Regions from separate parts of the Streptomyces sp. NPDC048442 genome, predicted to be linked through region 4. Evidence: riboswitches for the same ligand, from Rfam matches in the RefSeq annotation. Region 4 holds a riboswitch; each other region holds the start of a gene.

The links. A riboswitch is a leader RNA that binds a small molecule or an ion and turns the genes downstream of it on or off. The one in region 4 is predicted to bind cyclic di-AMP.
Positions count from the first base shown of each region.
Region 1: linked by a shared signal. The riboswitch ahead of AB0D18_RS35330 (LysM peptidoglycan-binding domain-containing M23 family metallopeptidase) and the one ahead of AB0D18_RS16655 (transglycosylase family protein) in region 4 are both predicted to bind cyclic di-AMP.
Region 2: linked by a shared signal. The riboswitch ahead of AB0D18_RS34935 (peptidoglycan DD-metalloendopeptidase family protein) and the one ahead of AB0D18_RS16655 (transglycosylase family protein) in region 4 are both predicted to bind cyclic di-AMP.
Region 3: linked by a shared signal. The riboswitch ahead of AB0D18_RS15840 (NlpC/P60 family protein) and the one ahead of AB0D18_RS16655 (transglycosylase family protein) in region 4 are both predicted to bind cyclic di-AMP.

Region 1 is NZ_JBEZKB010000034.1:55,073-62,786, forward strand. Features, by position in the region: gene AB0D18_RS35315 (SIMPL domain-containing protein) at 1-434, opposite strand, end outside; gene AB0D18_RS35320 (PfkB family carbohydrate kinase) at 780-1,673, shown strand; gene AB0D18_RS35325 (SGNH/GDSL hydrolase family protein) at 1,750-2,541, opposite strand; gene AB0D18_RS35330 (LysM peptidoglycan-binding domain-containing M23 family metallopeptidase) at 2,757-3,746, opposite strand; cyclic di-AMP (ydaO/yuaA leader) riboswitch at 3,751-3,944, opposite strand; gene AB0D18_RS35335 (tyrosine-protein phosphatase) at 4,272-5,072, shown strand; gene AB0D18_RS35340 (DUF6126 family protein) at 5,099-5,356, opposite strand; gene AB0D18_RS35345 (XRE family transcriptional regulator) at 5,358-5,978, opposite strand; gene AB0D18_RS35350 (aspartate aminotransferase family protein) at 6,107-7,537, opposite strand; gene dxs (1-deoxy-D-xylulose-5-phosphate synthase) at 7,543-7,714, opposite strand, start outside.
Region 2 is NZ_JBEZKB010000033.1:55,284-62,997, forward strand. Features, by position in the region: gene AB0D18_RS34930 (pitrilysin family protein) at 1-776, shown strand, start outside; cyclic di-AMP (ydaO/yuaA leader) riboswitch at 1,092-1,260, shown strand; gene AB0D18_RS34935 (peptidoglycan DD-metalloendopeptidase family protein) at 1,274-2,068, shown strand; gene AB0D18_RS34940 (GntR family transcriptional regulator) at 2,226-2,885, shown strand; gene AB0D18_RS34945 (HPr family phosphocarrier protein) at 3,060-3,341, opposite strand; gene AB0D18_RS34950 (GNAT family N-acetyltransferase) at 3,560-6,649, shown strand; gene AB0D18_RS34955 (DUF5998 family protein) at 6,714-7,310, shown strand; gene AB0D18_RS34960 (nucleotide pyrophosphatase/phosphodiesterase family protein) at 7,310-7,714, shown strand, end outside.
Region 3 is NZ_JBEZKB010000008.1:314,462-322,175, forward strand. Features, by position in the region: gene AB0D18_RS15815 (response regulator transcription factor) at 1-622, shown strand, start outside; gene AB0D18_RS15820 (alpha/beta hydrolase-fold protein) at 761-1,879, shown strand; gene AB0D18_RS15825 (hypothetical protein) at 1,915-2,079, opposite strand; gene AB0D18_RS15830 (NlpC/P60 family protein) at 2,162-3,244, opposite strand; gene AB0D18_RS15835 (hypothetical protein) at 3,503-3,856, shown strand; gene AB0D18_RS15840 (NlpC/P60 family protein) at 3,873-5,135, opposite strand; cyclic di-AMP (ydaO/yuaA leader) riboswitch at 5,133-5,301, opposite strand; gene pcrA (DNA helicase PcrA) at 5,529-7,714, shown strand, end outside.
Region 4 is NZ_JBEZKB010000009.1:181,653-189,366, forward strand. Features, by position in the region: gene AB0D18_RS16640 (hypothetical protein) at 130-438, shown strand; partial or broken gene AB0D18_RS16645 (cytochrome P450) at 497-781, shown strand; gene AB0D18_RS16650 (transglycosylase family protein) at 965-2,020, shown strand; cyclic di-AMP (ydaO/yuaA leader) riboswitch at 2,295-2,489, shown strand; gene AB0D18_RS16655 (transglycosylase family protein) at 2,492-3,187, shown strand; gene eno (phosphopyruvate hydratase) at 3,554-4,840, shown strand; gene AB0D18_RS16665 (septum formation initiator family protein) at 4,954-5,439, shown strand; gene AB0D18_RS16670 (DUF501 domain-containing protein) at 5,484-6,026, shown strand; gene AB0D18_RS16675 (Ppx/GppA phosphatase family protein) at 6,023-6,946, shown strand; gene AB0D18_RS16680 (NAD(P)/FAD-dependent oxidoreductase) at 7,296-7,714, shown strand, end outside.

The DNA.
Region 1 (7,714 bases), on a different contig from region 4:
GAGAAGCCCTGCGACGCCTGGTAGCCGGTCAGCTTGGCTGTGCCGTTCTCGTAGGAGTGGACGGGGTTGAGGGAGAGGCTCTCGGTGCGGATGTCGCGGTCCGCGACGCCCTGGGCCCGGACCGCGGCGAGCAGTGCCTTGGCCGCGGCCGACTGGGCGGCGAGGGCCGCCTTCGCGGTGGGCCTGGTCGCCTCGACGCCGAGGCTGATGACGGCGATGTCGGGAGCCGAGGTGGCCGCTCCCGATCCGGTGACGGTCACCGTGGAGGGCACGGGGCGCGCGACGCCCACCGCTGCCGGGGCGGAGCTCTGTGCGGCGGCGGGCAGTGCGCCCGCCACCAGGAGCCCGCCGGCGAGGGCGGTGGTGACGAGGACCCGTGCGGTGACGGACGGCCGTGTCGTACGGGACGGTGCTGCGGTCGGGAGTGCGGACATGCGGCAGGGATCCTTCCGGAGGCCGGACGCACGAGGTAGCCCGGCTGGACAGTGCGGGGACATCCCAGCACCGCCCGGCCTCCGGCAGGCCGCGCCACTCTGGGACGCTCCGAAATTCACCTCACGCCGCCCCCATTCACCTCATACCGCCCGACCGCGCGCGTGCGCGGACCCCGTTCCCCCGTTCGGCCCAGCCGCCATACTGGGGCGCGTCGACGTGATTCGGGCCACGGGAAGGGGCACGCGGTGTCACAGCAGGGGCAGCACGGGCAGCAGGGACAGCACGGGCAGCAGCAGGACGGTCCCGGCGGGGAGAGCCCGGCCGGGGACCACGCGTACGACGTCCTGGTGATCGGCGGCAGCGGCGTCGACACGGTGGTGCGGGTGGACGCGCTGCCGGTGCCCCTCGCGGATTCGGTCGGGGTCTCCCCCATCGGCGAGTGGCCCGGCCACACGGGCGGCAACGTGGCACTGGGCTGTCAGGCCCTGGGGCTCGGTGTGAAGTTCCTGGACGTCATCGGCGACGACTGGATCGGCGGCCAGGTCCGGGAACGGCTGGCCAAGGGCGGTGTGGACTTCGAGCCGCTGATCTCGCCCGCGGGCACCCGCCGGGCCGTCAATCTGGTGGACTCGACGGGCCGCCGGATGTCGTTCTACGACGCCCGTGACCCCGAGGACCTGCGGATGCCGGCCGACTTCTTCCTGCCGCACGTGCGGCGCGCCCGGCACGTGCACGTCTCGATCATGGGCTTCGCCCGCCACCTCCTGGACGACGTCGTGGCGTCCGGCGTCCCGTTCTCCACCGATCTGCACGACTGGGACGGGGTCGACGAGCACCACCGCGCCTTCGCGCTCCGCGCCGACCTGGTGTTCCTCAGCGCGGCCGGTGCGGGGACGCGGATCGGCGAGGTGATGCGGGAGATCCTGCGCGAGGGCCGGGCCGGGGCCGTCGTGGCGACGGCCGGCGCGGGCGGCTCGTACCTGCTGACCCGCGACGGCGGCAGCACCCCGCGCCCGGTCCCGGCCACCGTCCCGCCCGCCCCGGTGGTGGACTCCAACGGCGCGGGCGACGCGTACGTCTCCGGGTTCCTGTACGGACGCCTCGCCGGCCGGAGCCTGGAGGAGTGCGCCCGTCTCGGCGCACTGGCCGGGGCGTACGCCTGCACGGTCGCGGGCAACACGTCCCTGATCGGCCCGGAGGCACTGCTCGCCGAACCCGCCGCCGGGCCGCAGAACTGACTGGTCACAGCGGGCCCGCCTCTCCGTCAACGCGGCCCGCCCCTCCGTCAAAGACTGCCGTAGGCCCGACGCCCCGTCAGAGAGGCAGCAGATCCGGCCTCTTGGCCTCGACATGGTCCCCCGAGCTCTCGCCGCGCAGCCGCCGTCCGATCCACGGCACCAGGTGCTCGCGGGCCCAGTCGATGTTGTCCCGGCGCGCTTCGAGCCTGCCGCGCGGCGCCATCGGCGGCCACGGCTGGTCGGGGTCGGCCGGGATGTCCAGGCCGAGCACCTGGCCGGCCCGCAGCGCGACCCGGGTGTGCCCCTCGGGCGAGAGGTGCAGCCGGTCGGAGTCCCAAGCCCGCCGGTCCTGCACGGACTTCAGCGACCACAGGTCCAGGACCGGGCACTCGTAGCGGTCGGCGATGGCCCGTACGTGCGCCGAGTACGTGGCGACCTTGCCGCGCAAGTGGCGCAGTACGGGGACGCCGCGGGTGTCGAAGCCGGTGGTCACCATGACCGTGCCGACCGCCGAGGTGAGGTCGGCGACGGCCTTCTCGAAGCGTTCGGCGACGTCGTCGGGGTCGGTGCCCGGCCGGATGATGTCGTTGCCGCCGGCGCAGAAGCTGACCAGGTCGGGGGCGAGTTCCCTGGCCCGCGGGACCTGCTCGGCCACGATCTGGTCGAGGAGCTTGCCGCGTACGGCGAGGTTCGCGTATCGGAAGGTGTGCTCGGGTACCCGGTCGTCCAGGAGGACGGCCAGGCGGTCGGCCCACCCGGTGAACGCACCGTCGGGGCCAGGGTCTCCGACCCCTTCGGTGAAGCTGTCCCCGATCGCCGCGTACGACCCGATGGTGCCTGCGCTGATTGATCTCGAATCGTCTGCCACGTCGACACATCCTCCACTTCGGCAAGTGACCTACGCCACCGTAGGGAGGGGTTGACGGAGGGTGAGATATACCACCGGTCAAGATTCATTCAACCCGGAATACGCGGGCGACGCCGCGAGAACGGGCCTCGCCCCCGCACCGGGGCAGGTGCGGGGGCGAGGGAAGCCGTACGCGGGAAGGGCCGGAGCCCGCCGTCAGCGTGCGGTGAACGCGGTCAGAGCGAGACGCCGTTGCTGCGCAGATAGCCCAGCGGGTCGATGTCCGAGCCGTAGCCGGGGCCGGTGCGGATCTCGAAGTGCAGGTGCGGTCCCGTCGAGTTTCCGGTCGAGCCGGAGTAGCCGATCTGCTGGCCGCCAAAGACGCTCTGGCCGGAGCGGACGCTCAGCGCGGACAGGTGCGCGTACTGCGAGTAGCGGCCGTCGTTGTGCTTGATGACGATCTCGTTGCCGTACGCGCCGCCCCAGCCGGCGGAGACGACGGTGCCCGCACCGACGGCCTTGACCGGGGTGCCGGAGGAGGCACGGAAGTCGACACCGGTGTGGTAACCGCTCGACCAGCTGCCGCCGGAGGCGCGGTACGGGGTGGAGACGCCGGACGGGACGGGCGCGGAGAAGCCGGACCCGGAGCTCTGCTGCCGCTTCTCGGTGCGCTGTTGCGCATGCTTCTCGGTGCGCTGCTCGACGCGCTGTTCCGTACGCTCGGTGCGCTGCTGCGCCCGCTCGGTGCGCTCGGCCTGCTTCTGCGGGGCGGGCGTCGAGGCCTTCGCCCCACCGCCCGCACCGGAGCCCGCGGGGGCCTTGCCGCCGAGGGTGAGCTTCATGCCGGGGAAGATCATCTCCGGGTTGTCGCCGACGACCGACTCGTTGTCCTTGTACAGCTTCTGCCAGCCGCCGCGCACGCTCTTCTCCGCGGCGATCTTCGACAGGTTGTCGCCGGTCACCACGGAGTACGTACGGGTGTCCGTCTTGCGGGAGTCGGCCTGCGGCGCGGCGGCCGGGCGCTCGGCCGTCCGCTGCTGGGGCACCTGCTTCAGCGGCGCCTTCTCCGGCAGCGCGACGGGAGCCGCGGTCTTCTCGGCTGCGTGCGCCCCCGTGGCCCCGATCAGCGGCAGCGCGAGTGCCGCACCACCCGTACCGGCGGCGACGAAGCCGCGGGTGAGCGTCGAACTGGACTTGGGGCGGCGGTGCTTACCCTTTGCAGGCATGACGGATTCCTCTCCGGCGCCTGCGAGGTGAGCTGTCGGGTTCGGGCTGGAGATGCCCGGCCGCGCTCCCTGGAGAGCGCGACTTCACCCCTAGCCGTACCGGAGGGTGGAGCGCTTCCGGTGCCGGCGTACTACCTGGGTCCCCCGCTCCTGCCACACGAAGAAGTCATGGGTGCGGATTCCGGGCGGTGGCAGGATTCGGCGGTCCGCCCGGATTGACGGTGAACCTAGGCGAGTGCAGACCTTTCGAACAAGCCGTTCCCGTCTTCTCCTTCCCCTCGACACTCCTTCTCCACGGCTTTCCCGGTGGCCCGCGCCGGTCACTTCCGCCATCTCCCGCCTCTGGCCTGCCCTTTGACGCACCGACACCTCCGGGCACCCCCTCCCTATGATTCTGCTCACTCACCCCCCGTTCCAGGGCGACTTGGGTGCCTAAGGCATCTATTCTGGCCGGTCATGTCGTATCGTCGGTCCGTGCCCGGCCGGTGCGCTTCGCGCCGGCGGACGACCGCGTGAGGAGCATTCGTGACGCAGCAGGTTTCGCCGTCGGCCGAGCCCGATCTGGCAGGTGTACGGAACTTCCGGGACGTGGGCGGTCTGCCGACGGTGGAAGGCCGGTCGGTACGGTACGGGCGGCTCTTCCGCAGCGGTCACCTGGCGCACGCCACCGAAGCGGACACGGTGTTCTTTGACTCGCTCGGGCTGCACACGATCTTCGACTTCCGCAATACGGCGGACCAGGAACTGGAGGGCCCGGACGTCGCCCTCGCCGGCGTGCGGAACGTGAACATACCGCTCAGCGACCCGGCGGACGGCGCCGAGTTCTGGCGGATGGTGCGCGACGGCAACCTCGACCAGCTGCGCGAGATCCTCGACGACGGCAAGGCGGCCGCCCGTATGGCGGGCTCCTACCGGCGGATGATCGTGGAGCGGACGGCCGAGCACAGCCGGGTGCTGCACGCCCTCGCCGAGGACAGCGTGCCCGCGCTGATGCACTGTGCGGCGGGCAAGGACCGGGCGGGCCTGGCGATCGCGGTGACGCTCCTCGCGGTGGGCGTCGAGCGCGAGGCGATCGTGGCGGACTACGTGAAGTCGAACGACCCGCACCGCCGCTACAAGGTGCGCCGCAGCAGCGACTCCCCGGAGGCGACGAACGCCCAGGTGATGGAGTTGCTCGCACCGCTCTTCGACGCCCGCGCCAGCTACCTCGAAGCGGCCTTCGGCGCCCTCGCGGACACCTGGGGCGACACCGACACCTACCTGACGCAGGGCCTGAAGCTGACGCCTGCGACGCGCGAGGCACTGCGCGAGCGGCTCACCGAATAGCCCCCTGAACACCCTGAACAGAAGACTCAGCCTTCGCCGCCGAGCGTGAACAGCAGGTAGATGAAGGCCGCGAAGACGTGGCCCACGGCGATGTACAGGAAGACGCGCAGCACCAGTCCGCGCGGCGCCCGGTCCTCGACGAAGCCGAGCACGCCGGACTTCCCGGCGCCGTCGTTCCAGTCGGCCTTCTTGCCGGTGTTCGACTTCTCGTCGTGGGCCGCCTCCTGGGCGGCCCTGGCGATCGCGGCCATCGCAGCAGTCTGTGACTCGGTGAGTTCCGGCATCTCATGACTCCTGGGGCAGGCAGAGCCCGGCGACGGTGCTCTGCATCAATGTGTGGACGAAAAGCAGCTCGGCCCCGGCCGGTGTCACCGAGGTGATCCGGTGCGGGGTGAGCGAGTCGAAGTGGGCGCTGTCGCCCTCGTCCAGGAGGTGGACACTCTCCCCGAGGACGAGCCGCAGCCGCCCTTCGAGGACGTACAGCCACTCCTCCCCCGGGTGGACGCGGACGAGATCGCCCTGCGCCGCGTGCGGGACGTGCACCCGCAGGGCCTGCATGGCCCGCCCGGAACCGCCCGCCTGCCGGTACGTCCAGCCGTCTGCCTCGCGCGCGGCCATGTCCCCGGCCCGCAGTACGGAGTCCCGGTCGCCCGTTCTCTCGCCGAGCAGTTCGGAGACGGTCGTACCGTAGATACGGGCGAGCGAGAGCAGCATCGGCAGCGAGGGCTGGCGCCGGCCGGTCTCCAGCCGGGAGAGGTGCGCGGGCGAGAGCGTGGCACGGCGGGCCGCAGCTTCCAGGGTGAGACCGCTACGGCGGCGGAGTTCGCGCAGGTGGGGGGCGACCGGAGGCATTTCCCCGGGGCCCTCGCCCGAGCCTTCGGCGGCCTCTTCGAGGCGTGGCGTCATGGATCCATTGAGCCAGAGGGGTTGCCCCAGAGGCAAACTTATTGCCTCTGGGGCAAAAACCCTTGAGTCGGGCACCCCCTTGAGCCGGGCACCTCAGCGGGGCTGGAGATCCCGCCGAGCCGGACACCTCACCGGTTGGCGACCGCCTGCTTCACCAGTGTCCTGCCGAAGTCCCACATCAGGCCACCGCCGCTGTGTGCGTCGTCCATCACGGCGCTGAACGCGTCGACGAAGCGACTCACCTCCTTCTCCCCCACCGTCAGCGGCGGGATCAGCTTGATCACTTCGAGGTGGTCGCCGGAGACCTGCGTCAGGATCCGGTGCTTCTGGAGCAGCGGCACGACGACCATCTGCGCGAAGAGCCCCTTGCGGGCGGCCTGGAGCATGGTCCAGCGGCTGCGGAGCTTGAGTGACTGCGGGCGGCCGAACTCGATGCCGATCATGAGTCCGCGCCCGCGCACGTCGTGCAGCAGCTCGTACCTGTCGATCAGAGCGGTCAGCCGTGACTTCAGCAGCTCGCCGGTCCGCCGGGCGTTCGCGACGGTCTCCTCGTCCTCCATCACCGTCAGCACCGCGAGCCCGGCGGCCATCGCCTGCGCGTTGGATCCGAAGCTGGCCGAGTGGACGAGCACCCGGTCCATCGACGAGTACACCTTCTTGAAGATCCAGTCCTTGCCGAGGGTCGCCCCGACCGGCACGTACCCGCCCGACAGGGCCTTGGCGACGCACAGCAGGTCCGGCTCGACTCCGTCCTCGTGCTGATACGCGTAGAAGTCCCCGGTCCGCCCGAGGCCGGTCTGCACCTCGTCGGCGATCAGGAGCGCCTTGTGCTTGTGCAGCAGCTCCTGTGCGGCGCGCAGGAATCCGGGCGGCGTCGCGTGCACCCCCTTCCCCTGGATCGGCTCGACGACGAAGCCCGCGACATCGCCGCGCCTCAACTCCCTTTCCAGCGCGCCCAGATCGCCCATGGCGATCGCCGTGTCGGGCAGCAGGGGTGCGAAGCCGTCCCGGAATCCGCTCTCCCCGTTGACCGAGAGGGAGCCGGTGGTCAGGCCGTGGAAGGCGTGCGTGCAGTACAGGATCCGCGGCTTCCCGGTCGCGTACCTGGCGAACTTCAGCGCGGTCTCGACCGCTTCGGTCCCGCTGTTGCCGAAGAACACCCGGTCCAGGTGCGGACTGTGCGCGAGGAGCTTCTCCGCGAGCAGTCCGGGCAGCGGCTGGCAGTCGAAGCGGGTCAGGTCCGCGAGCGAGGCGTCGAGCACGTCGTGCAGGGCCTTGCGTACGACGGGGTGGTGGCGGCCCAAGCCCATCACGCCGAAGCCGGCCAGCATGTCGAGGTAGTCGTTGCCTTCGGCGTCCCAGAAGTACGCGCCCTCGGCCCGTTCGTAGACCCGGTCGAAGCCGATGGTGTGCAGCACCCGCGGCAGCTGGTGGTTGAGGTACCGCGTGTGCAGCTCGTACCGTTCCCCGCCACGTGCGGCGAGCAGCCCCGCCAGGTCGAAGCCCTTGCCGCCGGAGCCCTCGGCGGCCCGGAGGCCCTTGGGCGCGTCCTGTGCCATGGTCGTCAGTTCTCCTTCTCCACCGGTCGGATGCGTACGGATTGGTCGGACGCGTACGGGGCGAGGGCCGCGCCGATGCGCCCCGCGATCTCGACGGGCGTGAGTCCGATGTCGGCCAGTACTTCAGCGCGCTTGGCGTGCGCGAGGAACTGCTCCGGGATGCCGAACGTCCGCAGC
Region 2 (7,714 bases), on a different contig from region 4:
TCCGTCCGGCCACCGCCACCGCCGTAGTCGTCGGCGATCTGACGGACATCGACCTGGACGCCGTCCTGGCCGACACCCTGGGGGAGTGGACGGGAAACACCGCCGCGCCGCGCCCGGTCCCGCCGATCACCGCCGACGACACCGGCCGTGTGGTCATCGTCGACCGCCCGGGTGCCGTCCAGACCCAGCTGCTGATCGGCCGCATCGGCCCGGACCGGCACGACCGCGTCTGGCCCGCCCAGGTCCTCGGCACGTACTGCCTCGGTGGCACCCTCACCTCGCGCCTGGACCGTGTCCTGCGCGAGGAGAAGGGATACACCTACGGCGTACGCGCCTTCGGCCAGGTGATGCGCTCCTCCGCCGACGGCAGTGGCGCCTCCATGCTGGCCATCAGCGGCTCCGTGGACACCGAGTCGACCGGGCCCGCCCTGGACGACCTCTGGAAGGTCCTGCGGACGCTCGCGGCCGAGGGCCTCACCGACGCCGAACGCGACGTCGCCGTGCAGAACCTGGTCGGGGTCGCCCCGCTCAAGTACGAGACGGCGTCCGCCGTGGCGGGCACGCTGGCCGACCAGGTCGAGCAGCACCTGCCCGACGACTTCCAGGCCCAGATGTACGCCAGGCTCGCCGCGACCGGCACCGTGGAGGCCACCGCGGCCGTGGTGAACGCGTTCCCGGTGGACAAGCTGGTCACCGTCCTGGTCGGCGACGCCTCCCAGATCGCGGAGCCGGTACGGGCGCTGAACATCGGTGAGGTCACGGTCGTCACCGGCTGACCGGCTGACCGGCTGACCGGCTCACCGGCTGACCGCCTGACCGGCCGGCGGGCCGGCGGGCCGGCGGGTCGGCGGGCCGTTTCGGCACCGGCTGACCGATCAAAGGTCACCCGCACGACCGGGACAAAGCGTGACAAGAAGGACCCCGACAACTCCCGAGTTGTCGGGGTCCTTCCGTATGTCCGATTTATTGGAGAGGTTGCCTGTCTGCCGTGTGGGCTCCGTTACAAAAGCGGCTGTCTGTTTGGCGATTGAAAGACGTGCCGCTTAGCGTCGGTCCGGCTGTCCGTCAGAGTGCGCCGCAACCGCGGCACCGGGCAGTCATCGCCGAGTCCCCGTCAGGCGCGAGCCTGGGGAGCCGGGGACCCAATCAGTCCCTGGGGTGAATCGGACGCCATCGCCCTTCACGGGCCGGTGGGGCCCGTAGGAGACCTTCCTGCTCCGAACCCGTCAGCTAACCCGGTAGGCGAGAAGGAAGGAAAGGAAACAGCCACTTCATGGCGTTCACCCGTGCCGCCGGGAAGCACCGGCGTCCCTCCGTGCTGTCGCGCAAGAGCGCCAACATCGCCGGAGTCGCCGCCCTCACCACGACCGGTGTCATCGGAACGCTGGCCCCGCAGGCCATCGCCGCCGAGCACGACCTGGCCGCCGAGGACACCGGCACCATCCGCGCCGTCGTCATGGAGAACACCGTGACGGAGACCCTCACCGCGCAGGTCGAGGCCCAGGCCACCGCCCAGAAGAAGGCGTACGACAAGGCCGAGGCCGTGCGGAAGGCCGAAGAGGCCCGCAAGGCCGAGGTCAAGCGCAAGGCGGAGGCCAAGGCCAAGAAGGAGCGCGAGGAGCGCGAGCGCGCCGCCCGCGAGGCCGAGCGCAAGCGCCTCAACGCCTTCCGGCTGCCCGTCGCCGGCTCGTACGTCTCCACCGGCTACCAGTCCGGCGGCGCGATGTGGTCCTCCGGCAGCCACTCCGGTGTCGACTTCCACGCCTCGTCCGGCAGCTCCGTCGTCGCAGTCGGCGCCGGCACGGTCGTCGAGGCCGGCTGGGGCGGGGCGTACGGCAACAACATCGTGATCAGGATGAACGACGGCTCGTACACGCAGTACGGCCACCTCTCCTCGATCGGTGTCTCCGTCGGCCAGTCCGTCGCGGCCGGCGAGCAGATAGCCCTCTCCGGCTCCACGGGCAACTCCACCGGCCCGCACCTGCACTTCGAGGCCCGCACCTCCCCCGAGTACGGCTCGGACATCGACCCGGTCGCGTATCTGCGCGGCCACGGCGTCAGCGTCTGACCGCACCGCACCTGCTGTTCCGGAAATGCCCCGGCTCTCCACGAGCCGGGGCATTTCTGCGTTCGTTTTCCGTCGAGAACCCGGATTTCCTTCGGCAATTCCCCCGCGTTGCAATAGAGTTGAGAGAAGGCTTCGGCGGGAAGACGGAGGTCCGGGCATGCGCATTCCCGCGCATTCGGTGTGTACGGCGATCCGCGACGACATCGTGTCCGGAGTTCTTCCGCGCGGCAGTCGGCTCACGGAAGAGGCACTGGCCCGCAGGTACGGCGTCTCGCGCGTCCCGGTCCGCGAGGCGCTGCGCACCCTGCAGGCCGAGGGCTTCGTCACTACCCGCAGGCACGCGGGCGCCTGCGTCGCCGAGCCGACCGCGCAGGAGGCCGCCGACCTCCTGGAGATGCGTACGCTCCTGGAGCCGCTCGGTGCGGCGCGTGCGGCCGTCCGGCGGACGGAGGCGCACCTCAAGGTGCTCCGCGGGCTGGTCAGGCTGGGTCAGGAGCGGGCGGGGCGGGCGGAGGGCGAGGATCTGAGCGCCCTCACCGGCTGGTTCCACGAGACCCTAGCCCAGGCGTCCGGCAGCCCCGGCCTCATCACCCTGCTGACCCAGCTCAAGCACAAGATCGCCTGGATGTACGTGGTGGAGCGGTCGGCCGGGCCCGCCGAGGCGTGGGCCGAGCACGGCGCGATCGTCGACGCGGTGACCAGGCGCGACGCGGACCGGGCCAGGACGCTGACCGCGCGGCACGCGGAGCGGGCGGTGGCCGCGCACCGCATGAGGATTCCGCAACAAGCCGTCAACGTGGCGGGCGGCCGGAATTAACACGGGCGCCGTATACAAGTCGTAGGCAAAAAGGGATTCCTGAATTCACAGGAAAATTCACAAGAAACGACAGAAGCCGCGGCCCCCGAATTCGGGATGCCACGGCTTCCGCGTGAGAATTCGCCCGTACGGGCGCGACCTTATGGGGCCTCAGAAGGCCGCCGGGCCGGAAGGTCAGACGGTCTCGGGAAGCTCGTCCAGGCCCTCGGCGACCAGCTTCGCGAGACGGTCCAGGGCCGTGTCCGCGCTCTCGGACTCGGACGCGAGCACGATCTCCTCGCCGCCCTGCGCACCCAGGCCCAGCAGTGCCAGCATCGACGCGGCGTTGACCGGGTTGCCGCCCGCCTTGGCGATGGTGACGGGGACGCCGGTGGCCGTGACGGCGCGGACGAAGATGGAGGCGGGGCGGGCGTGCAGGCCCTCGGCCCAGCCGACGGTGACGCGGCGCTCAACCATGGTGTTGCCCTTCATGTGCCTATTGGTTGTCTAGACCAGTCTCTCACGTGGTGCAGGCTGCTCTGCCCGACGGAAGGCCCGGCGGAAGTCCCGGCAAAAGCCCCGCAGGGATGCCCTGCCGGATCCTGCCGGACGTCCCGCCGGGAGTCTGCCGGAAGTCCATGAACAGGACCAGACTGCCCCGCTCGCTCAGTGCCCGCGAGTCGTAGGCTGCACCCATGGCCATGGCTGCGGACGATGCGGATCAGGTGAAGCGGGACCAGGACCGGACGAAGACGGACCAGGACGGGACGAAGGCGGATCCGGACCACGAGTACCCCGGTCACTGGGAGGCCGACGTCGTGCTCCGCGACGGTGGCACCGCACGCATCCGGCCCATCACCACCGAGGACGCCAGCCGTCTCGTCAGCTTCTACGAGCAGGTCTCGGACGAGTCGAAGTACTACCGCTTCTTCGCTCCCTATCCCCGGCTGTCGGCCAAGGACGTGCACCGTTTCACCCACCACGACTACGTCGACCGGGTCGGTCTCGCGGTCACCGTCGGCGGCGAGTTCATCGCCACCGTCCGCTACGACCGGATCAACGCCGACGGACTGCCCGCCTCGGGCCCCGACGCCGACCAGGCCGAGGTCGCCTTCCTCGTCCAGGACGCCCACCAGGGGCGCGGCGTCGCCTCCGCCCTCCTCGAACACATCGGAGCCGTCGCCCGCGAACGCGGCATCCGGCGCTTCGTCGCCGAGGTGCTGCCGGCCAACTCCAAGATGATCAAGGTCTTCACGGATGCGGGCTACCAGCAGAAGCGCTCCTTCGAGGACGGCGTCGTCCACCTGGAGTTCGACCTGGAGCCCACCGACCGCTCCCTCGCCGTGCAGCGCGCCCGTGAGCACCGCGCCGAGGCCCGCTCCGTACAGCGGCTGCTGGCGCCCGGCTCCGTCGTGGTCGTCGGCGCGGGGCGCTCCGCGCAGTCCGTGGGCCGCACCGTCCTGCGCAACCTGCTCGCTGCCGGTTACACCGGTCGTACGTACGCGGTGAACGCGGCCCTCCCCTCTGACGTCACCGAGCTGGACGGCGTCCCCGCGCACCGCTCCGTCGCCGAGATCGGTGCGAGCGTCGACCTCGCGGTCGTCGTCGTACCGGCGGAGAAGGTTCCGGAAGTCGTCGCCGACTGTGGCGAGAGCGGTGTCCAGGGGCTCGTGGTGCTGGCCGCCGGGTACGCGGAGAGCGGGGCCGAAGGGCGGGAGCGGCAGCGGGAGTTGGTCCGGCAGGCCCGTTCGTACGGGATGCGGATCATCGGCCCCAACGCCTTCGGCATCATCAACACCTCCGACCTCGTACGCCTCAACGCGTCTCTCGCGCCCCAGCGCCCGGCGCGCGGCCGGATCGGTCTGTTCGCCCAGTCCGGCGCCATCGGCATCGCGCTCCTCTCCGGGCTGCACCGGCGGGGCGCGGGCGTCTCCTCCTTCATCTCCGCCGGGAACCGCGCCGACGTCTCGGGGAACGACTTCCTCCAGTACTGCTACGAGGACCCGGACACCGACGTCGTCCTCCTGTACCTCGAATCCATCGGCAATCCGCGGAAGTTCACGCGGCTGGCCCGGCGTACGGCTGTCGCGAAGCCGGTCGTGGTGGTCAAGGGCGCCCGGCACAGCGGGAGTACGCCGCCGGGGCACGCGGTGCCGGTGGTACGGATTCCGGATGCCACGGTCTCGGCGCTGTTCCGGCAGGCGGGCGTCATCCGGGTGGACACCGTCACCGAACTCGTCGACGCCGGGCTGATGCTGACCGGCCAGCCCCTGCCGCGCGGCCCGCGCACCGCGATCCTCGGCAACTCCGAGTCGCTCGGCCTCCTCACGTACGACGCCTGCCTCGCGGAAGGGCTGCGTCCGCTGCCGCCGCACGACCTCACGACGGGCGCCACGCCGGCGGACTTCCGTACGGCCCTGTCCGCGGCCCTCGCGGACCCGGCGTGCGACGCGGTGGTCGTCACGGCGATCCCCTGGGTCGGCGAGGGCGGAACGATGGAGTCCGGCGACGGCGAGGTGCTGGCGGCGGCCCTGTGCGAGGCGGCGGCGACATCCCCGGCGAAGCCGGTGGCGGTGGTCCACGTGGAGATGGGCGAACTGGCCGAGGCCCTGGCAGCGGCGACGAGCACGGCCCCGGGCAGGACGACCGCCCCGGCGGCCCCGCAGCCCGCCCCGGCCCCCGCCACGCCGGCCACCGCCGCCCCGGCCCCCGCCACGCCGGCCACCGCCGCCCCGGCCCCCGCCACGCCGGCCACCGCCGCCCCGGCCCCGCCCGTTTCGCGGACCGCCCCGACGCCGCCGCAGGCCCCGCCGGGCTCAGCGACCCCACAGGCCCCGCCGGGCTCAGCAACCCCACAGGCCCCGGCCGCCCCGGGGGCCGCCCCCGACCCGTCGTCTGAGCCGCCCCCCGCCCCCCGCTACATCCCCGCCTACCCCGCCGCCGAGCGTGCCGTCCGGGCTCTCGCCGAGGCGGTGCGCTATGCGCAGTGGCGGCGGGAGGCCGCCGAGCCGGGGCGGGTGCCCGAGTACGAGGACATCGACGAGGGCGGCGCCGCCGCGCAGATCGACGCGCTCCTCGCCGAGGACGCCGACCCGCGCGGTCTGCCGCTCAAGCCCGACGCCGCGAGGGAGTTGCTCGGCCGGTACGGGATCGCCGTACGTGACGCGCTGCCCGCACCCACCCCCGACGCGGCCGTCGCGGCGGCCGGGCGGCTCGGCTACCCCGTCGCCCTCAAGACCACGGCCCCGCACCTCCGCCACCGCCCCGACCTCGGCGGCGTACGCCTCGACCTGGCCGGCGAGGACGACCTGCGGCGGGCGTACGGCGAGCTGACCGAGGCCCTCGGCAAGCCGCAGGAGCTGCTCCTCGTCGTGCAGGCCATGGCGCCGCGCGGCGTGGACACCGTCGTACGGGCGAGCATCGACCCGGCGGCGGGCGCCGTGCTGTCGTTCGGCCTGGCCGGAGCGGCGTCCGAGCTGCTCGGGGACACCGCGCACCGGCTCGTTCCGGCAACCGACCGGGACGCCGCCGAGCTGATCCGGACGATTCGGACCGCCCCGCTCCTCTTCGGCTGGCGGGGCTCCGCACCGGTGGACACCACCGCCCTGGAGGAACTGCTGCTGCGCGTCTCACGGCTGGTCGACGACCACCCCGAGGTGGTCGGCGTCGCCCTCGAACCCGTGGTCGTCGCGCCCGACGGACTGTCCGTCCTGGGCGCCACCGTCCGCCTCGCGCCCCCCGCCGTACGGAACGACCTGGGCCCCCGACGCCTCCCGAGCTACTGAGCCCCCACGGCCCGCGCCCGGCTCAAGGGACATCCGCCCTCCCGGGCCCCGTAGGATAGAAAGCATGGCGAAGACCGGTACGACGACCCAGGGGCTGCGGGCAGCGATCGAGCGCAGCGGCTACTACCCGGCTCTTGTGGCCGAAGCGGTGGAGGCCGCTGTCGGCGCGGAGGCGGTCTTGTCGTACCTCGTGCACCAGGAGACCACCTTCGACTCGAACGAGGTCCGCCGGCACGTCACCGTCCTGGTCCTCACCGGCACCCGCTTCATCGTCAGCCACACCGACGAGCAGAACGCCGACACCAGCTCCCCGACGCCGTACGCCACCACCTCCACCGAGTCCGTGAAGATCGGCCGGATCTCCTCGGTCGTCGTGAGCCGCGTCGTCGCCAACCCGGAGAAGTACGTTCCGGGCACGCTGCCGCGCGAGGTCGTCCTGACCATCGGCTGGGGCGCCGTCGCCCGCCTCGACCTGGAGCCCGCCGCCTGCGGCGACCCCAATTGCGACGCCGACCACGGCTACACCGGCAACTCCACCGCCGACGACCTGAGCCTGCGGGTCAGCGAGGCCGGCGACGGCCCGGACACCGTGAAGCAGACCCTCGTCTTCGCACAGGCGCTGTCCGAGGCCACGGCCGCGACCGGCTCCTCCGTCCGCTGATGGCGCTGCCCACCGCCTGGCAGGACCCCGTCCCCCTCGCGCTCGACACCGCCCCGGTCCCGGAGTACGGCTCCGGCTCCCTCGCGGACCTGCTGCCGACCCTGGCGGCAGGCATGGAAGTACCGGGAATGCCCGCCTCCATCGGGGAGTTGACCCCGGCCGACCGGAACTGCGTGTTCCTGATCGACGGTCTCGGCTGGGAGCAGATCAAGTCGCACCCGGACGAGGCCCCCTACCTCCACTCCCTCCTCGCCACCTCGCGCGGCGGCACCGGACGCCCGCTGACCGCCGGTTTCCCCGCCACCACCGCGACCTCGCTGGCCTCCGTCGGTACGGGACTGACGCCCGGCGCGCACGGCCTGGCCGGCTACACGGTCCGTGACCCGGACACCAACGGCCTGATG
Region 3 (7,714 bases), on a different contig from region 4:
GTTCCGCACCGGGGTGCAGGCCGAGATCGGCCAGACCGCGGCGACCGGCGTCGAGGTGGTCGGCGAGGCCGCCGACGTCGACCAGGCCGTCACCGTGATCACGGCGACCCGGCCCGAGGTGGTCCTCCTCGACGTGCACCTGCCGGGCGGCGGCGGGGTCGAAGTGCTGCGCAGGTGTGCGCCGTTGATGTCGGACGCCGAGCGGCCGGTGCGGTTCCTGGCGCTGTCGGTCTCCGACGCGGCGGAGGACGTCATCGGCGTCATCCGGGGCGGTGCGCGGGGTTACGTCACCAAGACGATCACCGGCGCCGACCTGGTGAGTTCGGTGTTCCGGGTGCAGGACGGGGACGCGGTGTTCTCGCCGCGGCTGGCCGGGTTCGTCCTGGACGCGTTCGCGTCGACGGATGCGCCGCCGGCCGACGAGGACATGGACCGGCTCACCCAGCGGGAGCGTGAGGTGCTGCGTCTGATCGCGCGCGGCTATGCGTACAAGGAGATCGCGAAGCAGCTGTTCATCTCCGTGAAGACGGTCGAGTCGCACGTCTCGGCGGTTCTGCGCAAGCTCCAGCTGTCCAACCGGCACGAGCTGACCCGCTGGGCGACCGCCCGGCGGCTGGTCTGACCTGCTGGGCGATCGCCCGGCGGCTGGTCTGACCTGCGGCTTCACCGGGCGTTCAGGTGCGGCAGGGGTGTGAGTCAGGTGACAGACACGTGAAAGCGGGCAACCGCGGCGGCGATCAGGCCATCTAGTACCCACGTGATGAGTCTGACGGGGACCCCCTTCTTCGTGACCGCGATAGCCCTGCTCGTGGTCGCGGTCGTCCTGCCGCTGGCCCTGTGGAGCCGGGTGCGCGGACCCGCAGCCGTGCGCGGCTTCGTACGGCTGCTGATGCTGGGGTTCGCGCAGGTCACCGCCATCATGGTGGTCTTCGTCGGGGTGAACAACGCCAACGGGCTCTACGACACCTGGGAGGACCTGCTCGGGACGACGGACCGGGCGGGGACGGCCACGGACCTCGGCCCCGACGGTACGGGCGGTCAGAAGCTGTCCGAGCAGCCGAAGGAAGTCGCGAAGTTCAAGCCGGTCGACGACGCCAGGATGGGGCCGGGCGTCCAGGTCACCGAGCTCAAGGGCCGGATCTCCGGGGCCGAGGGCGAGGTGTACGTGTGGCTGCCGCCGCAGTACGACGACCCGGCGTACGAGGACAAGAAGTTCCCGGTGGTCCAGCTGCTGCCCGGCTACCCCGGATCCGCGAAGGCCTGGTTCGGCACCCTTGAGGTGAACAAGCAGCTGGGGCCCCTGATGAAGCAGGGCAAGGTCAAGCCGTTCATCCTGGTCTCGCCGCGCACCACCCTGCTCGGCGACCAGACCGACACCGGCTGCGCCAACATCCCCGGCAAGGTCAACGCGGACAGTTGGCTGAGCGTCGACGTGCGGAAGATGGTCTTCGACACCTTCCGCGCCTCGGACAAGGCCGCGGACTGGGCCGTCGGCGGTTACTCGGCGGGCGCGCACTGCGCCGCCAAGCTCGCCGTCGCCCACCCGGACCGCTACCGCGCGGGCGTCAGCCTCTCCGGCTTCAACGACCCGAGTGGCGAGCCCGCCGCCCTCACCGCCGCGACCCCCGAACTGCGGCACGCCAACAACCCGTACGTGATGCTGAAGGCGGCGACCAAGGGCGGGAAGCCGCCGCGCACCGCCCTGTTCATGTCGGGTGCGGCGGGCGACGGCTTCGAGGCGGGGAACGCCATGAAGGGGGTGGCGAAGGCGCCGACGACGGTGCGGGTCATGAAGCTGACCGGGCCCCACGGCACCAGCGTGTGGAAGCAGCAGGTGCCGGAGGTCTTCCGGTGGCTGTCGGACCAGCTGGGCAAGTAGCGACGCTCCGGTTCGGCAAGTAGCGGCTCCGGTCCTCAGTACCGTCGGCCGTGGCTGCGCCCGCCGCGCAGTCGGTTCAGGAGCTGCTTGGCCTGTGAGCGCCGGCGCGGGTCGGCGGCCTCGCGGCGGCCTCGGGCGATGGTGCGGCGGCCCTGCGGGCTGCGCGCGTAACTCTTGATTTTGTTGATGATGCCCGGCATGACTGTGCCTCCCTCTATGAGGCCGTGGCGGCCACGGCCTCATAGAGGCGGTTACCCCGCGAAGCGCGCCCGACCCTGTCGATCACGCAGGCCGTGTCGCCCCCGTCAGCGGCATCTCGTCGATCGGTGCGATCCGCACCGGGGCGCCGGGCCGCGGGGCGTGGATCATCTTGCCTTCGCCGATGTACAGCCCGACGTGGGTGATGCCGGAGTAGAAGAACAGCAGATCTCCCGGCGCGAGTTGGGAACGCGAGACACGCTCTCCCGCGTTGATCTGGGTGTAGGTGGTGCGCGGGAGCGCCACCCCGGCAGAGCGCCAGGCGGCCTGGGTCAGGCCCGAGCAGTCGAAGGAGGCGGGGCCCGTGGCACCCCAGACATAGGGCTTTCCCAGAGCGGAGTACGCGAAAGAAACGGCCTGCGAGGCACGGGCGTTGGGTGCCCGGACGCTGCCGCGCGGCATCTCGGTGCGATCCCCGCGACTGGCACGGTCGCCGCCGCCACCCGCCTCGCCGTGCCCATCCTGGGCGGCGTACCGGGCGCGGTCGTCGGCGGTGAGCCGGGAGAGCAGTTGCTCGGCGCCGGAGATCTTCTCCTGGATCTTCGCCTTCTGCTTCTTCAACTCGCCCTTCTGCTCGGCGAGTTCGGTGAACCTCTGGTCGGCGCTGCCGCGCAGTCGGGCGATCTCGGCGACCTGCCGCTGTGCGCCCTGCACCTTGGCGGCCTGCCGGTCGCCCGCCCGCCCGGCGATCGAGGCCCGCTCCAGGTACTGGTCGGGGTCCGAGGTCAGAACGACCTGCAGTGCGGGCTCGATGCCCCCGGTGCGGTACTGGGACGCGGCCAGCGAGCCGAGCGAGCCGCGTGCGGCGTTGAGCCGCTCCGTCCTGCGTGCCGCCTCGTCCCGCAGCTGGTTGAGCGACTTCTTCGTCCGCTCGGCCTTCTCCTGCACGCCGTTGTACGTCTCGGTGGCGACCTCGGCTTCGTGGTACAGCTTGTCGATCTTCGACTTGATCTGTGCCGGAGTGAGCGTCGGCTCCGCCTGCGCGGTGCCCTCCAGCACGGTGGCGCCCGCGGCCCCTGCCAGTGCGAGGGTGAACGCGGTGGTACGGGCGGTACGAGCGGTGCTGCCGGTGAGTGAGCGCTGCTTGGGCTTCCGGTGCGCTGCCACGAGGGCGTTCACGTCCTTCCACGGTTCCGTCCGGCCGGGTGGGGGAGGGGAGTCGGCCGTCTGGGGAGGGACGCTAAACCTGGACGTCACGGCACAGCCTTCGAATGAGCGCTAATGGCAGGAAGACGTCGATTACTGGTCGCCGATGATCGACAGTAAGGATGCGGAGGTACCAATTCCGCGCCCACTGTGACCGATGGGGCGGAACGGTCCGCCCTGCCACCGTCCCCCTGCTAACGCCTGGCTAGGCTCCGCCCCATGGACGTACTGATCAATGTTTTCGTAGGACTGCACATCATCGGCATCGCCTCGCTCCTCGGCGGCTTCCTGACCCAGATGAAGGCGATGGGCGCGGGCACCGCCCGCTTCACGCCCCCGATGCTGCACGGTGCGCTGACCATGCTGGTCACCGGCATCGCCCTGGTCGGCCTCAACCAGGCCCAGGACCACTCCCTCAACAACGTCAAGCTCGGCATCAAGCTGGCGATCCTGGTGGTGATCCTGGGCCTCGTCTACGTCAAGCGCGATGACGAGAAGGTGGAGAAGGCCCTGTTCGGCGCGGTCGGCGGGCTGACGGTCGTCAACATCTTCGTCGCCGTCCTCTGGACCTGAGTCCCGGCGGGGCCGGTCAGGCCGGCCGTACGCTCCCGTAGATCGGCATGTAGTAGATCGACTCCTCGCGCACCTTCGCGTTCGGCTTCGGCGCGTGGATCATCATCCCGTTGCCCTTGTAGATGCCGACGTGGCTGATGTCGTCGTAGAAGAACACCAGGTCACCTGGCTTGAGGTCCTTCGTCGCGATCGGGGTGCCGACCTTCACCTGGTCCCAGGTGGTCCGCGGCAGGGTCACCCCGGCGGCCCGCCAGGCGGCCTGGGTCAGCCCCGAGCAGTCATACGAGGAGGGGCCGGTCGCACCCCAGATGTACGGCTTGCCGATCTGGGCGCGGGCGAAGTCCAGCACCTTCGCGGCCTTGGTGGAGTACGAGCTTCCGGAGCCGGAGCCGGAGCCGGAGCCGGAGCCGTTGCCGGACCCCGAGCCAGTGTCCGTACCCGTACCCGTACCCGTACCCGAGCCCGTACCCGTGCCTGACCCCGATCCGGATCCGGACCCCTGCCCGGGTGTCTTCTCCTTTGCCTTCTCCCGCTCCTTCTCCCTGGCCGACTCTTTCGCCGCCTCCGCCTGCTGCCGCGCCAGCTCGTCCGCCTTGTGCTTGGCCTCCGCCTCGCGCTTGCGCTCCAGCTCCGCGAGCTTGGCCTTCTCCTCGGTGGTCAGCCGCGACAGCAGCCCGCGCGCCTGCCCGAGCTTGTCCTGCACCTCCTGCTTGGACTCCCGCAGCGAGGCCTGCGAGGTGGTCAGCCGCTCCAGCCCCCGGGTCGCCACGGCCCGGTGCTTCGCGGCGGCCTGCTGCTGTGCGCCGTAGTCGGCGACGAGCTTCTTCTGCCGGTCGGTGGCCCGCGCCATCAGCCGTCTGGAATCGAAATACGACTGAGGGTCGTGCGCCAGGAGCAGCGCGGCCGTGGGACCGACCGATCCGCTGCGGTACTGGGTGGCGGCGAAGGTGCCGAGCGAGCGCCTGGCCTCGTTGAGATCGTCGGTGCGCTGCGCGACGTCGTCGAGGAGCGCACCGACCTTCTCCTTCTGCTGCCGGGTGGCTTCCTTGGCCGCGTTGTACTTCTGGGTCGCCGTCCCGGCCTGCCGGTAGAGGTCGTCGACCTTCTTCTGCACCTCTTCGACCGACGGCTTGGGCGAGGCGGGCGTGGCCTGTGCGGACTGGGCGACCAGACCGACGGTGACCAGGGCGGCGGTGGTGACGCCGACCCCGGGAGCGGTGGAACGTATCAGCGACGTGGCGCGGGTACGCGGTTTGCGATGCGATGCCAAAGCAGGCATTCCTTCCGTGGACCGCCTACCGGGTTAGCTGTCGGGTTCGGGCTCATGGAAGGCGCGCCCTACGGCCCGCGTATGTGGGGGTACGGGCCGATTCACCCCGGTGATGCGTGTGGGTCCCCGGTTCCGAACCACCCTGCGGGCGGCGCGAATTCGGCGTGAGGGGACCGTTCCGGCGCGGTTCGCCGAGGGGGGTACGGGCCGCTCGCGCAGCACCGTAGCCAATCCCTGTGACGGGTGGGAAGCCTGATGTTCGATATGCCCGATACATTTTCGTGACCTTCGGGGCGTGACCCTCGGGACGTGATCTTCGGAAGGGGTGTGAGTGCGGGGTCACGGACGGTGTGGCGGAATCCGGGGCCCGCTGTCAGTGGGGCCGCCTAGACTCGGTAGGCGATGAGCAGCCTCTTTGACGACAGCTTCCTGGCCGGCCTCCAGCACAAGGACGACGCGGCCCCGCCTCCCCCGGAGGACACCGATGACGGTGCCCCTGAGGAGGAGGTTCCGCACGACCTCTTCCAGGGCGCGTTCGACGGTCCGCCGCCGCCCCGCGACGCGTACTACCGGGACGGCGCCCCCCGCCCGGTGGTCGACCCGGCCGCTCTGCTCGACGGGCTGAACGACAACCAGCGCGCCGCCGTCGTGCATGCCGGATCACCGCTGCTCATCGTGGCCGGAGCCGGTTCCGGCAAGACCCGCGTGCTCACCCACCGCATCGCGCACCTGCTCGCGGCCCGCGGTGTGCACCCCGGCCAGATCCTCGCGATCACCTTTACGAACAAGGCCGCGGGCGAGATGAAGGAGCGCGTCGAAGAGCTGGTGGGGCCGCGCGCCAATGCGATGTGGGTGTCCACCTTCCACAGCGCGTGCGTCCGCATCCTGCGCCGCGAGTCCAAGAAGCTCGGCTTCACGAGCTCCTTCTCGATCTACGACGCCGCCGACTCCAAGCGTCTGATGGCCCTGGTCTGCCGTGACCTCGACATCGACCCGAAGAAGTTCCCGCCGAAGTCCTTCAGCGCCAAGGTCTCCAACCTCAAGAACGAGCTGATAGACGAGGAAGCCTTCGCGGGCCAGGCCGCCGACGGTTTCGAGAAGACCCTCGCCCAGGCGTACGCGATGTACCAGTCCCGCCTCCGCGAGGCGAACGCACTGGACTTTGACGACATCATCATGACCACGGTGCACCTGCTGCAGGCGTTCCCCGACGTCGCCGAGCACTACCGGATGCGTTTCCGGCACGTCATGGTCGACGAGTACCAGGACACCAACCACGCCCAGTACACGCTCGTACGGGAGCTGGTCGGCCCGTCCGGCGAGGACAAGGCCCCCGGCGAGCTGTGCGTCGTCGGTGACGCCGACCAGTCGATCTACGCCTTCCGCGGTGCGACGATCCGCAACATCCTCCAGTTCGAGGAGGACTACCCGGACGCGAAGACGATCCTGCTGGAGCAGAACTACCGCTCCACCCAGACGATCCTCACCGCCGCCAACGCCGTCATCGAGCGCAACGAGAACCGCCGCGCGAAGAACCTCTGGACCGACGCCGGTGCCGGATCCCTGATCACCGGGTACGTCGCGGACACCGAGCACGACGAGGCCCAGTTCATCGCCGAGGAGATCGACCGCCTCACCGACGCGGGCGACGCCAAGGCCGGCGACGTCGCCGTCTTCTACCGTACGAACGCACAGTCCCGCGTCTTCGAAGAGATCTTCATCCGGGTCGGCCTGCCGTACAAGGTCGTCGGCGGCGTCCGCTTCTACGAGCGCAAGGAGGTCCGGGACATCCTGGCCTACCTGCGCGTGCTGTCGAACCCCGAGGACACCGTCCCGCTGCGCCGCATCCTCAATGTGCCCAAGCGCGGCATCGGCGAGCGCGCCGAAGCCATGATCGACGCACTGTCGCTGCGCGAGCGGATCAGCTTCCCGCAGGCCCTGCGCCGCGTCGACGAGGCGTACGGAATGGCCGCCCGCTCGGCCAACGCCGTCAAGCGGTTCAACACGCTGATGGAGGAGCTCCGTACGATCGTGGAGTCCGGGGCAGGACCGGCCACCGTCCTCGAAGCCGTACTGGAGCGGACCGGATATCTCGCCGAGCTGCAGGCGTCCACCGACCCGCAGGACGAGACACGCATCGAGAACCTTCAGGAACTCGCCGCCGTGGCCCTGGAGTTCGAGCAGGAGCGCCAGGAGAACGACGAGGAGGAGACCCCCGCCACCCTCTCCGACTTCCTGGAGAAGGTCGCGCTCGTCGCCGACTCCGACCAGATCCCCGACGAGGACGAGGACGGCTCCGGAGTCATCACCCTCATGACGCTGCACACCGCCAAGGGCCTCGAATTCCCGGTCGTCTTCCTGACCGGCATGGAGGACGGCGTCTTCCCGCACATGCGCTCGCTGGGCAACGTCAAGGAGCTGGAGGAGGAGCGGCGCCTGGCGTACGTCGGCATCACCCGCGCCCGCGAGCGCCTGTACCTCACCCGCTCGACCATGCGCAGCGCCTGGGGCCAGCCCTCGTACAACCCGGCCTCCCGCTTCCTGGAGGAGATCCCGGACACCCATCTGGAGTGGAAGCGCACCGGCGC
Region 4 (7,714 bases):
GGTGCGCGTCGGCGTGAGGGAGAGGCTGCTCAAGCCCGGGGTCAAGTGCGAGGTCAGCGAGTGGCACCGGGAGACCGGAACGCTGGTCCCCCGGATCCGACGGATACGGAGTGGCAGGCCGTACTCGACATGCTGCGTCCATACCTGTCGAAGAAGCACTTCGTCGGCAAGTACGACATCCGTCAGCAGTTCTGCGGCATGCTGCACAGGCTTCGCCAGGGTCTGGGGTGGCGAGACATGCCCCTCACCTGGGGAGCCGTCGACCCCATTCGTACACGCCAGTTGAAGTGGTGGCAGGAAGGGCTGTGGCCCGCAGTCATGAGCACGCTGCAGGCGAGTACCCGGGGTACTCCGGCGTACCAGCGCCCCCGGCTGCCTGGACTCGCCGTGACCGTTCAGCTCCGTTCCGGGCCTGTCGCCCAGGGGCCGCGCGGGTAGGCGGGAGTGCAGGGAGGCGACGTCTGGTCCTGCAGCGCTGACACTGGCCGGACGACACGAAAGGTTCCAGGATCCGGACACCCTCGATCTCAGCCGTCGGGACAACCAGCACCTCGGATACGGGCACGGCATTCACTACTGCCTCGGTGCCCCCCTCGCGCGTCTCGAAGCGCAGACGGCACTCGCGACTCTCCTGACCCGTCTCCCTGACCTGCAACTCGCGGAAGATCCTGCCGATTTGCGGTGGCGAGGCGGTCTCATTATGCGCGGACTGCGCACCCTCCCGGTCGAGTTCGGGGGAGCCGTGCGGGTAGCTGAAACTGACAGACCATCAGCCATGTGACCTTCGCGTGATCTGCACTGCATCGACTTGTGACGGGTGTTCGACTGCGGCTACGTTCACGGGCGACCCGGCAGTTACGGCCAGAAGCCGGGTCACCGTCAGCTGAAAGGCAACCGCATGCGCTCCGGGAACGGTAAACACCGCCGCCCGCGTCAGGCACCCGCTCTTATCGTCGCGGCAGGGGTGACCGGATCCGCCCTCGCGATTCCGCTCCTGGGCGCGACCAGTGCCAGTGCGGCAGAGTCGAACACCTGGGACCGCGTCGCCGAGTGCGAGAGCGGCGGCATGTGGAGTGCCGACCTCGGCAACGGCTATTACGGCGGGCTCCAGTTCTCGCAGGAGAAGTGGGACCAGTACGGCGGCGGTGCGTACGCCCAGCGCCCCGACCTCGCCAGCCGCGCCCAGCAGATCAAGGTCGCCGAGAAGGTGTTCACCGCCGAGGGTCCGCAGGGCTGGCCGAGCTGCGCCGGCGTCTCCGGGCTCGCCCCGGGCGGCGGCTCCGATTCCGGTTCCGCTTCCGGCGGCGTCGACGCGGCCGACCCCGGTACGGACACCAGCGCACCGCCCAAGCCCCCGGCAGGCTCCGCGAAGCCGGACACTCCCGGCACGGACGCACACCGGGACACCCCGGAAGCGGGTACGGGTACGCATGCGGGTGCGGAGACGGGGAAGCCGACGACCCCCGGCGCGCCCACCACCCCCGCCACTCCGGCCACCCCCGCCTCCCCGGGCAGCGAGCTGCCCGTCGAGCCGGCCCCGGGCTCCAGCATCGAGCCCAGCACCGGCCCGACCACCCCGGGCGCCGAACTGCCGTCCCGCGGCGCCATCACGCCTGGTGCGCAGACTCCCGGTACGCCCGAGTCCCCGGACGCGTCGGCCGGGCCCACGACGCCCGTCACGCCCGCCACACCGGCCACGCCCGCCAACCCGGGCAAGCACCGTGGTGAGCCCGCTCCTGAGAACTCCCTTCCCGTACCGGACAATTCGGCTACTCCGGACGAGACCGACGGGCGCGACGCGGGTCGCCACGCCTCCCGCGGCGGCGACAAGGGTGCGGACGGCTCCGCGCCCGAGCGCGGCAACTACACCGTGCGCCCCGGTGACAACCTCTGGCACATCGCCGACGAGGCGCACGTGCCCGGCGGCTGGCCCGCGCTCTACGAGGCGAACCGCAACGCCGTGGGCGACGATCCGGACCTCATCAAGCCTGGCCAGAGCCTCGACCTGAGTGAAAAGTAGGCGCGAAACACGGGTAGTTCGGGGCTTTATGTCCGGTTCTGCGCAAGTGAGACATGAGTCTCTCTGCCCCAACTGGCGTGTCCCTGCCGGAAGCTCCCGCTGTGCCCCCTCTGACCTGCGTAAACGACTGCGCGGAGAGGGCAAGTAGGGGCTGAATGTCCCCGATGTGCCTCTTTGAACATCGGGGGCTCCTGTGATTCGGTCGTCCTCGCTCGCCACCGGTGAGCACCGGAGCCCGCACGCCGAATCCTGCCGGTGGGCCTCGGAAGCAGTCGTCGCGAAAGCGCCGTAGGCAGGAGCGGGGGACCCAAGGTAAGTGCCGGGCCCGGACGTTGAGAGACGTACGAGGAACGGCTTGGGGTGAAGCCTTCGAGAAGGACCGCAGCAACTGGGCGGCCCCGACCGGAGGCCGGGCGAACTCACAGCCCGAACCCGACAGCTCACCTCGAAGGCGTCGGTGAGGGGATATCCATGTCGCTTTTCATTGGCAAGGGCAAGCACCGCCGTCCGTCCAAGGCCACCCGTGTCGCCACCCTCGCGGGCGTCACCGGTGTCGCGGTCGCCGCTCCGCTGATGGGGGCCTCCTCGGCCTCCGCCGCCTCCGTGGACACCTGGGACGCCGTCGCCCAGTGCGAGTCCGGCGGCAACTGGTCCATCAACACGGGCAACGGCTACTACGGCGGCCTGCAGTTCACGAACTCCTCGTGGGCGGCCGCCGGCGGCACCAAGTACGCGCCGCGCGCCGACCAGGCGTCCAAGGGCCAGCAGATAGCCACCGCCGAGCAGCTCCTCAAGATCCAGGGCCCGGGTGCCTGGGCCTGTGCGGGCGCCGGCAACCTCAGCAACGACGGTGTCGACCCGGGCGTCAGCACCGGCTCGGGCGCGCAGAAGTCCGCCCCGAAGCAGGAGCGCCGCTCCGAGGCCCCCGCCTCCCGCTCCGAGGCCCGTCAGGCCCCGAAGTCCGAGGCCCCCAAGGCCGCCGCCAAGCCCTCCGCCCCGATCCGCAAGGGTGACGGCGAGTACAAGGTGAAGGCCGGCGACACCCTCGGCAAGATCGCCGAGGCGAAGCACGTCAAGGGCGGCTGGCAGCACATCCTCGACCTGAATGAGGGAGTCGTCACCGACGCCGACCTCATCTTCCCGGGTCAGCAGCTCCACCTGAGCTGACCCCGCGGAGACCCCGGCGGCCCACCCCCGCCCGGTCTCCGCCCCGTGGAACGGACGGCCCACCCCCGTCCGTTCCGCACTCCTGGACCCCGGCCGGGCGCGACTTCCCCCTGTACGCGCCGGGCCGGGGCCCTTTTGTGTCCGCGTCCCCTCATATGTGCAGGGCCCGTACGCACACTGAGTGAACGTGTCCGTAACGCGCGGCGACGATCCATGGGCCCTTCGTCCTGTAATACAGGCATTCGGGCATCTTTTCGTCCCAGCGGGCGGTCCGACGGCCGGTTGATGCCCGTGATCCGGTTAGGCTCATGTCGCAAGGCCGAAAGCGACCCTGCACTCTGCTTCAGCGTCACATCCCATAAGGAGATGCTCGTGCCGTCCATCGACGTCGTCGTAGCCCGGGAAATCCTGGACTCCCGAGGCAATCCCACGGTCGAGGTCGAGGTCGGCCTCGACGACGGCAGCACCGGTCGTGCTGCTGTTCCGTCCGGCGCCTCCACCGGTGCCTTCGAAGCCATCGAGCTTCGTGACGGTGACCCCAACCGCTACATGGGCAAGGGTGTCGAGAAGGCCGTTCTCGCCGTCATCGAGCAGATCGGCCCGGAGCTCGTCGGCTACGACGCGACCGAGCAGCGCCTGATCGACCAGGCGATGTTCGACCTCGACGCCACCGAGAACAAGGGCTCCCTCGGCGCCAACGCCATCCTGGGCGTCTCCCTCGCGGTGGCCCACGCGGCCTCCGAGGCGAGCGACCTGCCGCTGTTCCGCTACCTCGGTGGCCCGAACGCGCACCTGCTGCCCGTCCCGATGATGAACATCCTCAACGGTGGGTCGCACGCCGACTCCAACGTCGACATCCAGGAGTTCATGATCGCCCCGATCGGCGCGGAGTCCTTCTCCGAGGCCCTTCGCTGGGGCGCCGAGGTCTACCACACCCTCAAGAAGGTGCTGAAGACCAAGGGCCTGTCCACCGGCCTCGGCGACGAGGGCGGCTTCGCCCCGAACCTGGAGTCCAACCGCGCCGCGCTCGACCTCATCGTCGAGGCCATCAAGCAGGCCGGTTACATCCCCGGCGAGCAGATCGCGCTCGCACTCGACGTCGCCGCCTCCGAGTTCTACAAGGACGGCAAGTACGAGTTCGAGGGCAAGTCCCGCTCGGCCGCCGAGATGACCGAGTACTACGAGGAGCTCGTCTCCGCGTACCCGATGGTCTCCATCGAGGACCCGCTGTACGAGGACGACTGGGCGGGCTGGGCGGTCCTCACCGGCAAGCTGGGCTCCAAGGTCCAGATCGTCGGCGACGACCTCTTCGTCACCAACCCGGAGCGCCTGGCCCGCGGCATCGAGGAGAACTCCGCGAACGCCCTGCTCGTCAAGGTCAACCAGATCGGCTCGCTCACCGAGACGCTGGACGCCGTCGAGCTGGCCCAGCGCAACGGCTTCAAGTGCATGATGAGCCACCGCTCAGGCGAGACCGAGGACGTCACCATCGCCGACCTCGCCGTCGCGGTGAACTGCGGCCAGATCAAGACCGGCGCCCCGGCCCGCTCGGACCGCGTCGCCAAGTACAACCAGCTGCTGCGCATCGAGGAGATCCTCGACGACGCCGCGGTGTACGCCGGCCGCTCGGCGTTCCCCCGCTTCAAGGGCTGATCCCGTCCTGAGGGTCGCTCGTACCCTCCCGAGGGGCTAAGCCTCCGTACGTCCCCGTACCCGGTCGCGTACCGTGTGCGGGGACGTCGGCGCGTAACGGGGAGGGACAACGGATGGCCGCGAAGGGCAACCGCGACCGGTTCTCCACCACGACCAGGCTGCGGCTGCTCGGCGAGCAGACCGCCGCCCGCGTCTACCGCTCCCAGACCCGCCGCCAGGCCCGCCGCTCCCGGCTCACGGGCCGGGCGGCGCTGCTGGTCCTGGTGGTCTGCACGCTGGTGGTGGCACTCGCGTATCCGATACGGAGCTACTTCTCGCAGCGCACCGAGATCGCCGACCAGGAGCAGGCCAGGAACGAGGCGGCGCTCCGCGTCGAGCAGCTCCGCGACGCCAAGGCGCGGCTCCAGGACGACGCGTACATCGTGCGGCTCTCCCGCGAGCACCTGCACTACGTGAAGCCGGGCGAGACCGGCTTCACCATGTACGACCCGGACGCGTCCGGCGGCGCCGAGCGGCCGGGCGAGGGCGGGGCCGCCGACCGGCCCTGGTACTCCAACGTCTGGGGCGGCGTCGACGAGGCCGACCGCCAGGAACCGTAGAACCACTCTCCGTACGAGACAAAACAGACCGACAGAAGGCACGCATGCACACCCCGCCCCCGACCACGCCGCGCACCGAGCCCACCGACCGGGACATCGAGGCGTTCAAGCTCCAGCTCGGCCGCCCGCCGCGCGGGCTGCGCGCGATCGCGCACCGCTGCCCCTGCGGCAACCCCGACGTGGTCGAGACGGCCCCGCGGCTGGACGACGGCACGCCGTTTCCCACGCTCTACTACATGACCTGCCCGCGGGCCACGGGCGCCATCGGCACTCTGGAGGGCTCCGGTCTGATGAAGGAGATGCAGGCGCGGCTGTCCACCGACCAGGAGCTGGCGGACACCTACCGGGCCGCGCACGAGGACTACCTGAAGCGGCGCGACGAGATCGAGGAGCTGGTGGGCTTCCCCAGCGCCGGCGGGATGCCCGACCGCGTGAAGTGCCTGCACGTCCTCGTCGGCCACTCGCTGGTCGCGGGCCCCGGCGTGAACCCCTTCGGCGACGAGGCGCTGGCGCTCCTGCCCGAGTGGTGGGCGAAGGGCCCCTGCGTCACCCCGTGCACGGACCAGGCCGAGGAGGCCGCCAAGTGACCCGGGTCGCCGCCATCGACTGCGGTACGAACTCCATCCGGCTGCTCGTCGCCGACGCGGACCCTGCGACGGGCGAGCTGGTCGACCTGGACCGCCGGATGACCATCGTCCGGCTCGGCCAGGGCGTGGACCGCACCGGCCGTCTCGCCCCCGAGGCGCTGGAGCGCACCTTCGCCGCCTGCCGCGAGTACGCGGAGATCATCAAGGCCCACGGGGCGGAGAAGGTCCGCTTCGTGGCCACCTCCGCCTCCCGGGACGCCGAGAACCGCGACGAGTTCGTCTCCGGCGTCCTGGACATCCTGGGCGTCGAGCCCGAGGTGATCTCCGGCGACCAGGAGGCCGAGTTCTCCTTCACGGGCGCCACGAAGGAGCTGGCGGGCCTGGGCGGGGACTATCTGGTCGCCGACATCGGCGGCGGCTCCACGGAGCTCGTCGTCGGCCGTGACACGGTCGGCGCCGCCCGCTCCGTCGACATCGGCTGCGTACGGCTGACCGAGCGGCACCAGCCGGCCAGTCCGGCCACCCCCGAGCAGGTCGCCGCGATCCGCGAGGACATCGAGGCCGCCCTCGACCTGGCCGCGCGGACCGTGCCACTGGCCGACGGCTCCCCCCGCACCCTCGTCGGCCTCGCCGGGTCCGTCACCACCGTCGCGGCGATCGCGCTGAGACTCCCCGAGTACGACCCGTCGGCGATCCACCACGCCCGGATCCCGTACGACAAGGTCCGCGAGATCACCGGGATGCTGATCGGCGCCACGCACGACGAGAAGGCGGCGATCCCCGCCATGCACCCGGGCCGGGTGGACGTCATCGTCGCCGGATCGCTCATCCTGCTCGCCCTCATGGAGCGCGCCGGAGCCGCCGAGGTCGTGGTCTCGGAACACGACATTCTGGACGGCATCGGGTGGTCCGTAGCCTGACGCGAGAGCGCGTCGAACGAACTTCGTGAAGTTCTTCACAAGGAAAAGGGGCCCGTGGGGCCCCTTTTTTACGTCCAGGAGCCGATCGGACGGCGCGGCGGCCTCGAGTGCGTGCATAACGGACGGTTCCGGGCGTGTTTCGGATGTATGAATCGCGTAAGTGGTCCAGTGCCCGTGAGGGGCCATCAGGCCAGTTGGGAGGGGGTTTTCAACGACCCCCGACGCCCGGTGGTTCCCTCCTCGCAGCATGACCTGAGTCACGTGGGCCGCGGAGTGTAGCAGAGGGTCCCGCAGAGCTTGTGAAGGGGCTCACGAGGTACCCCCCGCCGAGGGGTGGATACTCGATTGCATGAGCACCACGGAGCGTCCCAGGATCCTCGTAGTAGGCGGTGGGTACGTAGGCCTGTACGCGGCACGACGCATTCTCAAGAAGATGCGTTATGCGGAAGCGACCGTCACGGTCGTCGACCCGCGCTCGTACATGACCTACCAGCCCTTCCTCCCCGAAGCCGCCGCCGGCAACATCTCGCCGAGGCACGTCGTCGTACCACTGCGACGCGTCCTTCCCAAGGCCGAGGTGCTCACCGGTCGGGTCACCACCATCGATCAGGACCGCAAGGTCGCCACGATCTCGCCGCTCGTCGGCGAGGCGTACGAGCTGCCCTTCGACTACCTGGTCGTCGCGCTCGGCGCGGTCTCCCGCACCTTCCCGATCCCCGGCCTCGCCGAGCAGGGCATCGGCATGAAGGGCGTCGAGGAGGCCATCGG